DNA from 2 places in the Pseudomonas lini genome. Region 1 is predicted to be linked to the other one. Evidence: predicted binding sites of a transcription regulator. Region 1 holds the regulator's gene; the other holds the start of a gene.
The links. The regulator sigma-54, encoded in region 1, starts transcription at its own class of promoters, with help from an activator protein. The targets are predictions, from matches to a motif close to ANTGGCATNNANNTTGCTNT.
Positions count from the first base shown of each region.

Region 2: the regulator sigma-54 is predicted to act here: its motif matches at 2,280-2,299, upstream of AB3226_RS05375 (circularly permuted type 2 ATP-grasp protein).

Region 1 is NZ_OZ061318.1:4,247,210-4,251,870, forward strand. It holds gene AB3226_RS19080 (HPr family phosphocarrier protein) at 119-394, opposite strand; gene rapZ (RNase adapter RapZ) at 410-1,267, opposite strand; gene ptsN (PTS IIA-like nitrogen regulatory protein PtsN) at 1,270-1,734, opposite strand; gene raiA (ribosome hibernation-promoting factor, HPF/YfiA family) at 1,747-2,055, opposite strand; gene AB3226_RS19100 (RNA polymerase factor sigma-54) at 2,135-3,628, opposite strand; gene lptB (LPS export ABC transporter ATP-binding protein) at 3,813-4,538, opposite strand; gene lptA (lipopolysaccharide transport periplasmic protein LptA) at 4,538-4,661, opposite strand, start outside.
Region 2 is NZ_OZ061318.1:1,171,576-1,176,236, forward strand. It holds gene AB3226_RS05370 (alpha-E domain-containing protein) at 1-824, opposite strand, end outside; gene AB3226_RS05375 (circularly permuted type 2 ATP-grasp protein) at 837-2,246, opposite strand; gene AB3226_RS05380 (ribonuclease E inhibitor RraB) at 2,654-2,995, opposite strand; gene AB3226_RS05385 (hypothetical protein) at 3,210-3,443, opposite strand; gene speE (polyamine aminopropyltransferase) at 3,665-4,540, opposite strand.

The DNA of each region.
Region 1 (4,661 bases):
CTGCGGAGCAGTCGTAAAATCAGCGAATGCGGTTATGTTTGTGTACAAGGGTGGCAATTTTGGGGCCGCTTCGCAGCCCAGCGGGAGCAAGCTCCCTCGCCACAAGAGACTGCGCTGTTTATTCGCCTTCGTCGAAGAAGTTGTTGATCAACGCCACCAACGCCTCAAGCGCTTCCTGTTCCTGTTCGCCTTCGGTACTCAGGTGGATTTTGGTACCCTTGCCAGCGGCCAGCATCATCATGGCCATGATGCTTTTGCCATCTACCACGGATTCTGGCGTGCGTCCTACCCTGATCGTGCAATCCGGAAACTGACCGGCAACCCCGACGAACTTGGCAGACGCACGGGCATGCAGGCCCAGCTTGTTGATGATTTCGATTTCCAGAGCAGGCATCGCGATGTGAATCCTTTAGCTGAGGTCGCGGTGGCGGACCTGGACGTTCTTCAGGGTTTTTTGCAGGACCTGACCCAGGCGTTCGGTCAGGTAGACAGAGCGGTGATGCCCGCCGGTGCAGCCAATGGCAATGGTGACATAAGCGCGGTTGCTGGCGGCAAAGCGGGGCAGCCACTTGAGCAAGTAGGAGGAAATGTCCTGGAACATCTCTTCGACGTCAGGCTGTGCCGCCAGGTACTCGGCCACCGGTTGATCGAGCCCGGACTGTGCCCGTAGCTCCGGCTTCCAGTAAGGGTTGGGCAGACAGCGCACGTCGAACACCAGATCAGCGTCCACCGGCATGCCACGCTTGAAGCCGAAAGATTCCACCAGGAACGCGGTGCCCGGTTCCGGCTGATTCAGCAGGCGCAACTTGATGGTATCGCGTAGCTGATACAGGTTCAGATTGGTGGTGTTGACCTTGAGGTCGGCCAGATCGGCGATAGGCCCCAGCAGATTGGTTTCGTCCTGAATCGCCTCCGCCAATGAGCGGTTGGCGCTGCTCAGTGGGTGACGACGGCGAGTTTCCGAAAAGCGTTTGAGCAAGGTTTCTTCGTCGGCGTCCAGGTACAGCACATCGCACTGGATATGCCGGCTGCGGACTTCTTCCAGCAATTCGGGAAACCGTGACAAGTGACTCGGCAAGTTACGCGCATCGATGGACACGGCCACCAGCGGTTGTGCCAGTTCGGTGTGAATCAATGCGCGCTCGGCCAGTTCCGGCAGCAAGCCGGCAGGCAGGTTGTCGATGCAGTAATAACCGTTGTCCTCGAGCACATCGAGGGCGGTACTTTTACCTGAGCCGGAGCGGCCGCTGACGATGATCAGGCGCATGATTAGTGACCGGTTTGCTCGTCCAGGACAACCTGATACAAGGCTTCGTTGCTCGGGGCGCTGCGCAGCTTTTCACGCACTTCCTTGCGATCAAGCATGCTGGCAATCTGGCGCAGCAGTTCCAGGTGCGCATCGGTGGCGGCTTCCGGGACCAGCAGGACAAACAGCAGGTCAACCGGGGCGCCATCAATGGCGTCGAAATCGATAGGGGCTTCCAGGTGCAGCAGCGCACTGATTGGCGAGGTGCAGCCTTTAAGCCGGCAGTGGGGGATGGCGATGCCGTTGCCGAAACCGGTAGAGCCGAGTTTCTCACGGGCAATCAGGGCCTCGAAGACGTCCTGCATTTCCAGATCCGGTACTTCGCGGTGGATAAGGTTGGCAATTTGCTCGAGGGCTTTCTTTTTACTGCCACCCGGCGCGTTCACTTGGGAACGGCCGGGGGTCAGGATGGTTTCTAGTCGGATCATGGATTGGGAGTGTTAACGACCGGTCGCGCCCTGGAGGAGGCTCTGGGTCTTTTCCTTATGCTTTTTAAGTTGGCGATCCAGCTTGTCGGTCAGCAGGTCGATGGCGGCATACATGTCCGTATGCTCGGCATTGGCGACCACCTCTCCGCCGGGAATATGCAGCGTGGCTTCGATCTTCTGCAGCAGTTTTTCGACGTTCATCGTGACTTGAACATTGGTGATCTTGTCGAAATGCCTCTCTAATCGGTCGAGTTTTTCGCCGATGTAGGTGCGCAGGGGTTCGGTCACTTCCAGTTGGTGTCCACTGATGTTGACTTGCATACAGCTTCTCCTTCGTTGCCAGTGCATAAAGCGGCAGGCAGAAATGCCTGCCACTGGAACGCTGTGGCGAGCCCGGCGGCTACATCAACCGCTTCCGTTCGCTGGAAGGCGCGATCCCCAGGGATTCGCGGTACTTGGCGACGGTGCGACGGGCTACCTGAATGCCTTGTGCCTCCAGTAAACCAGCGATCTTGCTGTCACTCAACGGCTTTTTCTGATTTTCCGCGGCAACCAGTTTTTTGATGATCGCGCGGATCGCCGTGGACGAGCATTCACCGCCTTCGGAGGTACTGACGTGGCTGGAAAAAAAGTATTTCAGTTCATAGATGCCCCGTGGGGTATGCATGAATTTTTGCGTGGTCACCCGTGAAATCGTCGATTCATGCATGCCCACCGCTTCGGCGATGTCATGCAGCACCAACGGCTTCATGGCTTCGTCACCGTATTCAAGAAAGCCGCGTTGATGCTCGACGATCTGGGTGGCGACTTTCATCAGGGTTTCATTGCGGCTTTGCAGGCTCTTGATGAACCAACGAGCCTCCTGCAGCTGATTACGCATGAAGGTGTTATCAGCGCTGGTATCGGCGCGGCGCACGAAACCGGCGTACTGGGCGTTGACACGCAGGCGTGGCACCGATTCCTGATTCAGCTCCACCAGCCAGCGCTCGTTGTCCTTGCGCACAATCACGTCGGGAACGACGTATTCGGCTTCGGCGGACTCGATTTGTGAACCCGGGCGCGGGTTGAGGCTCTGGACCAGTTCGATGACCTGACGCAGTTCATCTTCCTTGAGCTTCATGCGACGCATCAGCTGGCTGTAGTCGCGGCTGCCGAGCAGGTCGATGTAGTCGGTGACCAGGCGCTTGGCCTCGGCCAGCCAAGGGGTCTTGGCTGGCAGTTGACGCAGTTGCAGCAGCAGGCACTCACCGAGGTTGCGGGCGCCGATGCCAGCGGGTTCGAATTGCTGGATGCGGTGCAGGACGGCTTCGATTTCGTCCAGTTCGATGTCCAGTTCCGGGTCGAAAGCTTCGAGGATTTCCTCGAGGGTTTCGTCCAGGTAGCCCTGATTGTTGATGCAGTCGATCAGGGTCACGGCGATCAGGCGATCGGTGTCGGACATAGGTGCCAGGTTCAGTTGCCAGAGCAAATGGCTTTGCAGGCTTTCACCGACCGATGTGCGGGTGGTGAAATCCCACTCGTCGTCATCGTTGCTCGGCAGGCTGCTGGCGCTGGTCTGGTAGACGTCTTCCCAGGCCGTGTCGACGGGCAATTCGTTGGGGATGCGCTCGTTCCAGTCGCCTTCCTCAAGGTTATCCACCGTTGGGGCGGTTTCCTGGTAAGAGGGTTCCTGAATGTCGGCGTTGGGTTTTTGTTCGGCGCTATCGGCCAAGGGGTCAGCGTTATCGAAGTCGTCGCCTTCTTCCTGGCGTTCGAGCATCGGATTGGACTCCAGGGCCTCCTGGATTTCCTGTTGCAGGTCCAGGGTCGACAATTGGAGCAGGCGGATGGCCTGTTGCAGCTGCGGTGTCATCGTCAGCTGCTGGCCCATTCTCAAGACTAGCGATGGTTTCATGGCAGGGGCTTAACACCTTATTCGCCGGCGCACATGCGCCATCCACTACAGAGCGCCGAAGCGCCAAACATAAGCAAATTATATGCCCGAAACTGAAGTGTTTGCCTAGAGCGCTGTAACAATAAAAACTTATTGATTTTTTATTGAAGCGAGCGCTCTCTCGGCGACTGGGGCACCTCAGTGCTTACAGGCGGAACTCATGGCCCAGATACACTTCCTTGACCAGTTCGTTGGCCAGGATGGTGGCGGAGTCACCTTCGGCGATCAACTGGCCGTCGTTGACGATGTAGGCCGTTTCGCAGATATCCAGGGTTTCGCGGACGTTGTGGTCCGTGATCAGCACACCAATGCCTTTGGCCTTGAGGTGGTGGATGATCTGCTTGATGTCGCCCACCGAAATCGGGTCTACGCCGGCGAAGGGTTCGTCGAGGAGGATGAATTTCGGGTTAGTAGCCAGGGCTCGGGCGATTTCCACACGGCGGCGTTCACCACCGGACAGGCTCATGCCGAGGTTGTCGCGGATGTGGTGGATGTGAAATTCCTGCAGCAGGCTTTCCAGCTCCTGGCGACGACCGGCCTTGTCGAGTTCCTTGCGGGTCTCGAGGATGGCCATGATGTTGTCGGCCACCGACAGTTTGCGGAAGATCGATGCTTCTTGCGGAAGATAGCCGATACCCGCCTTCGCGCGACCGTGCATTGGCTGGTGGCTGACGTCCAGGTCATCGATCAGGACGCGGCCCTGATCGGCCTGCACCAAGCCGACAATCATGTAGAAGCAAGTGGTTTTACCGGCACCGTTAGGACCAAGCAGGCCGACGATCTGACCGCTGTCGATGGACAGGCTGACGTCGCGCACGACCTGACGGCTCTTGTAGCTCTTGGCCAGATGCTGAGCTTTCAGAGTTGCCATTACTGGGCCTTTTGCTCGTCGGTTTTCTTCTTCGGCTGGATCACCATGTCGATGCGAGGACGTGCCTCAGTGACCTTGTTACCCGTGGCGCGACCGGCGCTCGCAAGCTTTTTGACCGTGTCG
Region 2 (4,661 bases), 3.1 Mb from region 1:
GCGTCCATTTCCGCGGCCAGGCGTTGCGCGGGACGGCCGTTGGCCCCCGGCAATTGGGCGAGAATCTGGTCGATTTCTTCGGTGCAGGCCCGCAGGGAGCGCGGCACGTCGGCGCGCAGCAGCAACAACTCGGCCACATGCCGGGCGCCGGGGGCGTCGCGGTAAATCTCGGTGTAAGCCTCAAACGACGACAAGGCCCGCAGCAAGGCGCTCCACTGGTAATAGGCGTGAGCCGTGCCGTCGCTGACTGCTTCGGCCTGATCGCCGGCCATTTCGTAACGGGCGTCGAGCAGGCGCAAGGTGTTGTCAGCCCTTTCGATAAAGGTGCCCAGACGAATGAAGCGGAACGCGTCGTTACGCATGATCGTGCCGTAGGACGCGCCGCGGAACAGGTGGGAACGTTCCTTGATCCACTCGCAAAACCGGCTCATGCCGTAGCGACTCAAGCCCTGCTCGGCGATCCCGCGAATTTCCAGCCAGGTAGAGTTGATGTTTTCCCACATGTCGGCGGTGATTCGCCCACGCACCGCGTGGGCACTGGCTCGCGCGGCACCGAGGCAGCTGTAGATGCTCGCCGGGTTGGCCGCATCCAAAGCGAAAAAATGCAGCAGCCGTTCGGCATGCAGATCGCCGTGACGTTCCAGGTAATCGTCCAGAGTGCCGGTGATCAGCAACGGCATGGCGAGTTCGTGCAAGCCGTCGCCACGACCGTCCTGCGGCATCAGCGACAGCGAATAACTGATGTCGAGCATCCGTGCGAGGTTTTCCGCCCGCTCCAGGTAACGCGACATCCAATACAGATCCGAGGCAGTTCTACTTAACATGGCAGGCTTCCTTCAATCCTCGACCACCCAGGTGTCCTTGGTTCCGCCGCCCTGGGATGAGTTCACCACCAGGGAGCCTTCGCGCAAGGCGACACGGGTCAAACCGCCGGGCACAACCCGGGTTTCGCGGCCAGACAATACAAACGGACGCAGGTCGATATGGCGTGGAGCGATGCCGTTTTCGACAAAGGTCGGACAGGTCGATAAAGACAACGTCGGTTGGGCGATGTACGCGTGGGGTTTGGCTTTGATCCGCTCACGGAAAGATTCGATTTCCGCCGCCGTCGCCGCCGGCCCCACCAGCATTCCGTAACCGCCGGAGCCCTGGGTTTCCTTGACTACCAGCTCAGGAAGATTGGCCAGCACGTGGGACAGTTCCGAGGGATTACGACACTGCCATGTAGGCACGTTCTTCAGGATCGGCTCTTCATCGAGGTAGAAACGAATCATGTCCGTGACGAAGGGATAGACCGATTTGTCGTCCGCGACCCCGGTGCCGATGGCATTCGCCAGCACCACGTTACCGGATCGGTAGGACGACAACAGCCCTGGAACACCAAGCATCGAGTCCGGGTTGAACGCCAACGGATCGAGGAACGCATCGTCGAGGCGACGGTAGATCACGTCGACGGCTTTCGGCCCGTCGGTGGTGCGCATGAACACCTTGTCATCGCGCACGAACAGGTCCGCGCCTTCCACCAATTCAACGCCCATTTCCCGGGCCAGAAACGCATGCTCGAAAAACGCACTGTTGAAGCGCCCCGGCGTCAGCACCACCACGCTCGGGTTGTCGATCGGGCTGGAGCTTTTCAGGGTGTCGAGCAACAGGTTCGGATAGTGGTCGATCGGCGCGATGCGCTGGGCCGCGAACAACTCGGGGAACAATCGCATCATCATCTTGCGGTCTTCGAGCATGTAGCTCACGCCGCTGGGTGTACGAAGATTGTCTTCGAGCACGTAGTACGTGCCGTCGCCATCGCGCACCAGGTCGACGCCGGAAATGTGCGAATAGATATCGCGGTGTAGATCCAGCCCTTGCATCGCCAACTGATATTGCTCGTTGGCCAGCACTTGCTCGGCCGGGATGATGCCGGCCTTGATGATGCGCTGCTCGTGATAGAGGTCGGCAAGGAACATGTTCAATGCCTTGACCCGCTGAATGCAGCCGCGCTCGACGATCCGCCATTCACTGGCGGGGATACTGCGGGGAATGGTGTCGAAGGGAATCAGGCGCTCTGTCCCTTGCTCATCACCATAGAGCGTGAATGTAATCCCGGCACGATGAAATAACAGATCGGCCTCGCGTCGCCGTTGTGCCAAAAGCTCGTCAGGCGTTTCGGCCAGCCAACGGGCAAACTCCCGATAATGCGGGCGGACCTGGCCGCCGGCATCGTACATCTCATCAAAATAGGTGCGGATCATGCCGTACTCCTTGTCACTCCGGACATCCAGACCTTCGCAAGGCCCGTGCCATCGGCATAAACGCTTTGATATCAATCAGTTGGAGAATGGCGCTGCAGGCACCGCACCAATCCTGTGCGGTAAATGCCCCAACCTGATCGCCCCCGCTTCATGGCGAAGCAATGCTGTCGCCTATCAGCAGCATAGCCAGAGTTGATTTCACTGCCCGGGAGGCGATGCGGATAATCGGCGCATTCGCTGGAAAACTTATCGCTCTTCCCTTTTAGCCGCCTGTTTAGGTGGCTTTTTTTTGCGTTTTTGAAACGTTATGAATCAAAAACACGATCAAGAGGCCTTTCCAAACCGCGAAAACGAAAACGGCCAACCCAAAGGTCAGCCGTTGCTGAGTGTTGTCACTGTTCATAAAGTTATGCGAGTAACCCTCGTACCTCCTGCTTGACGCCCCATCCTTCGATGATACCGCCCAGAGGCTCGACCACCGCCTCGAAGTCCTGCTCAAAGTCGCCGATCCCGTCGTAGGTGGCGTACATCACTTTGCTCAGTTCCAGATGCCACGCGCCGTCGTCGCGCACGCTGATCTGGGCATTCAAGGATTCACCACAGAAATGACCTGCCGCCCTGCGTGCCCGCTCCTCGTCCGGAAAAATGGCGTAGAACTCGATGGGATGGAATCGTGAAAAGTCGAAACCGCCTTCTTTCATGCGGCGCAGCACGCTGCTGCTGATGTCTTCTTGATAGGCTGTGCTCATGAAACGTCCCCCTCAGACTGATGGATAGACTTTCCGTATTCCCTGCACGCGCAACCGAGTGGTGCGCGCGATGCGGCAACCTCGTTGCCGGTGGGAAGCAAGCATGTAGCTGACAAGACCAGACCTTAGCGATCCGTTCGCTGATCTCGCTTGCAGAGTAGCCTTAAGACAGAGGCGCTGCCAAGGTCTGGTTGTGAATGTGACAAGGGGTGTATCAGATCGGGGTAATACTGATGATTTCAATGCTGTTCTGGGATTTCAGACTTTTGACGGTCGGATCATCGGTACGCCCCTCCAGATCATTGAGATCCAGTTCGGCAGCGACCGGCAGGCACCGGGCGCGAATGAGTTTGGCGGCCTGCTCGTTGTTCGGGCATTCCTCGCACTCGAAGAGTTCGTCCACTGTTTCACCGTGATCATCCACGAAAGTGATTTTCCACTTTTGCATCGGTGCCTCCTCGATAAAACCCATGGATGGGCTTACAAGTATCTGGACTTTTGCCCTGAGTGATCGTTCAAACGGATTACGGCGTAGAAGCATGAAAAACGCAGATCCTGTGGGAGCGAGCCTGCTCGCGAAAGCGGTGTATCAATCGACATATTTATCGACTGGTCGACCGCCTTCGCGAGCAGGCTCGCTCCCACGAGGGGTATGCGTACATCTTGAGTTTAGTCGTTGCTTGGCTTGTTCACCGCTTGCAGCACGTATTGCGGCAAGGCAAAGGCACCGATGTGGATTTCCGGGTTGTAGTAGCGGGTGATGATGCCGCTGCCGGCGAACCGCTGTTGCAGGGTTTCGCGGGACAATTTGCGATAGGCGGTATTGGTTGCGCCCCAAGCGAAGGTCATCGCGCCACCAATGTAGGTCGGCACCGCCGCCTGATAGAAGTGCCAGTCCGGAAACAGGCTGCGCAGTCGACCGGCGGTGGTTTTGACTTCTTCGATTTGCATGAACGGGGTGCCGTTCTGCGTCACCAGAATGCCGCCTTCATTCAGGCAGCGACGACAAGCCTGGTAGAAGTTTTCGGAGAACAGCACTTCACCCGGGCCGATCGGATCGGTGGAGTCGGAAATGATCACGTCGAACTTTTCGGTGGTGGTGGCGACGAAACGCATGCCATCGTCGATCACCAGGTTCAGGCGTGGATCATCGAATGCACCCTTGGAGTGGTTCGGCAGGAATTCCTTGCACATGTCGACCACGGTGCCGTCGATCTCGACCATGGTGATGTGCTCGATGCTGCGGTGCTTGGCCACTTCACGCAGCATGCCGCCGTCGCCGCCGCCAATGATCAGTACGCGCTTGGCGGTGCCATGGGCGAGGATCGGCACGTGGGTGAGCATTTCGTGGTAGATGAACTCGTCCGCTTCGGTGGTCTGGATCACGCCATCCAGTGCCATTACCCGGCCCATGCGCGGGTTCTCGAAAATCACCAGATGCTGGTGTTCGGTGCGCACTTCGTGCAGCAGTTTTTCCATGCGAAAACGCTGGCCATAGCCTTCGTAGAGGGTTTCCAGGTACTCGCTGGTTGGGGTATTGCTCATGGGAAGTGCTCCGATGAATGCGGGTGGCAACGGACGGTTACCCGCCCATGATGGCCAATCGATCCGTTCGATTGACCGGGAAAGGCGCGCATTCTACGTTGCGGAACATGACAGGTCGAAC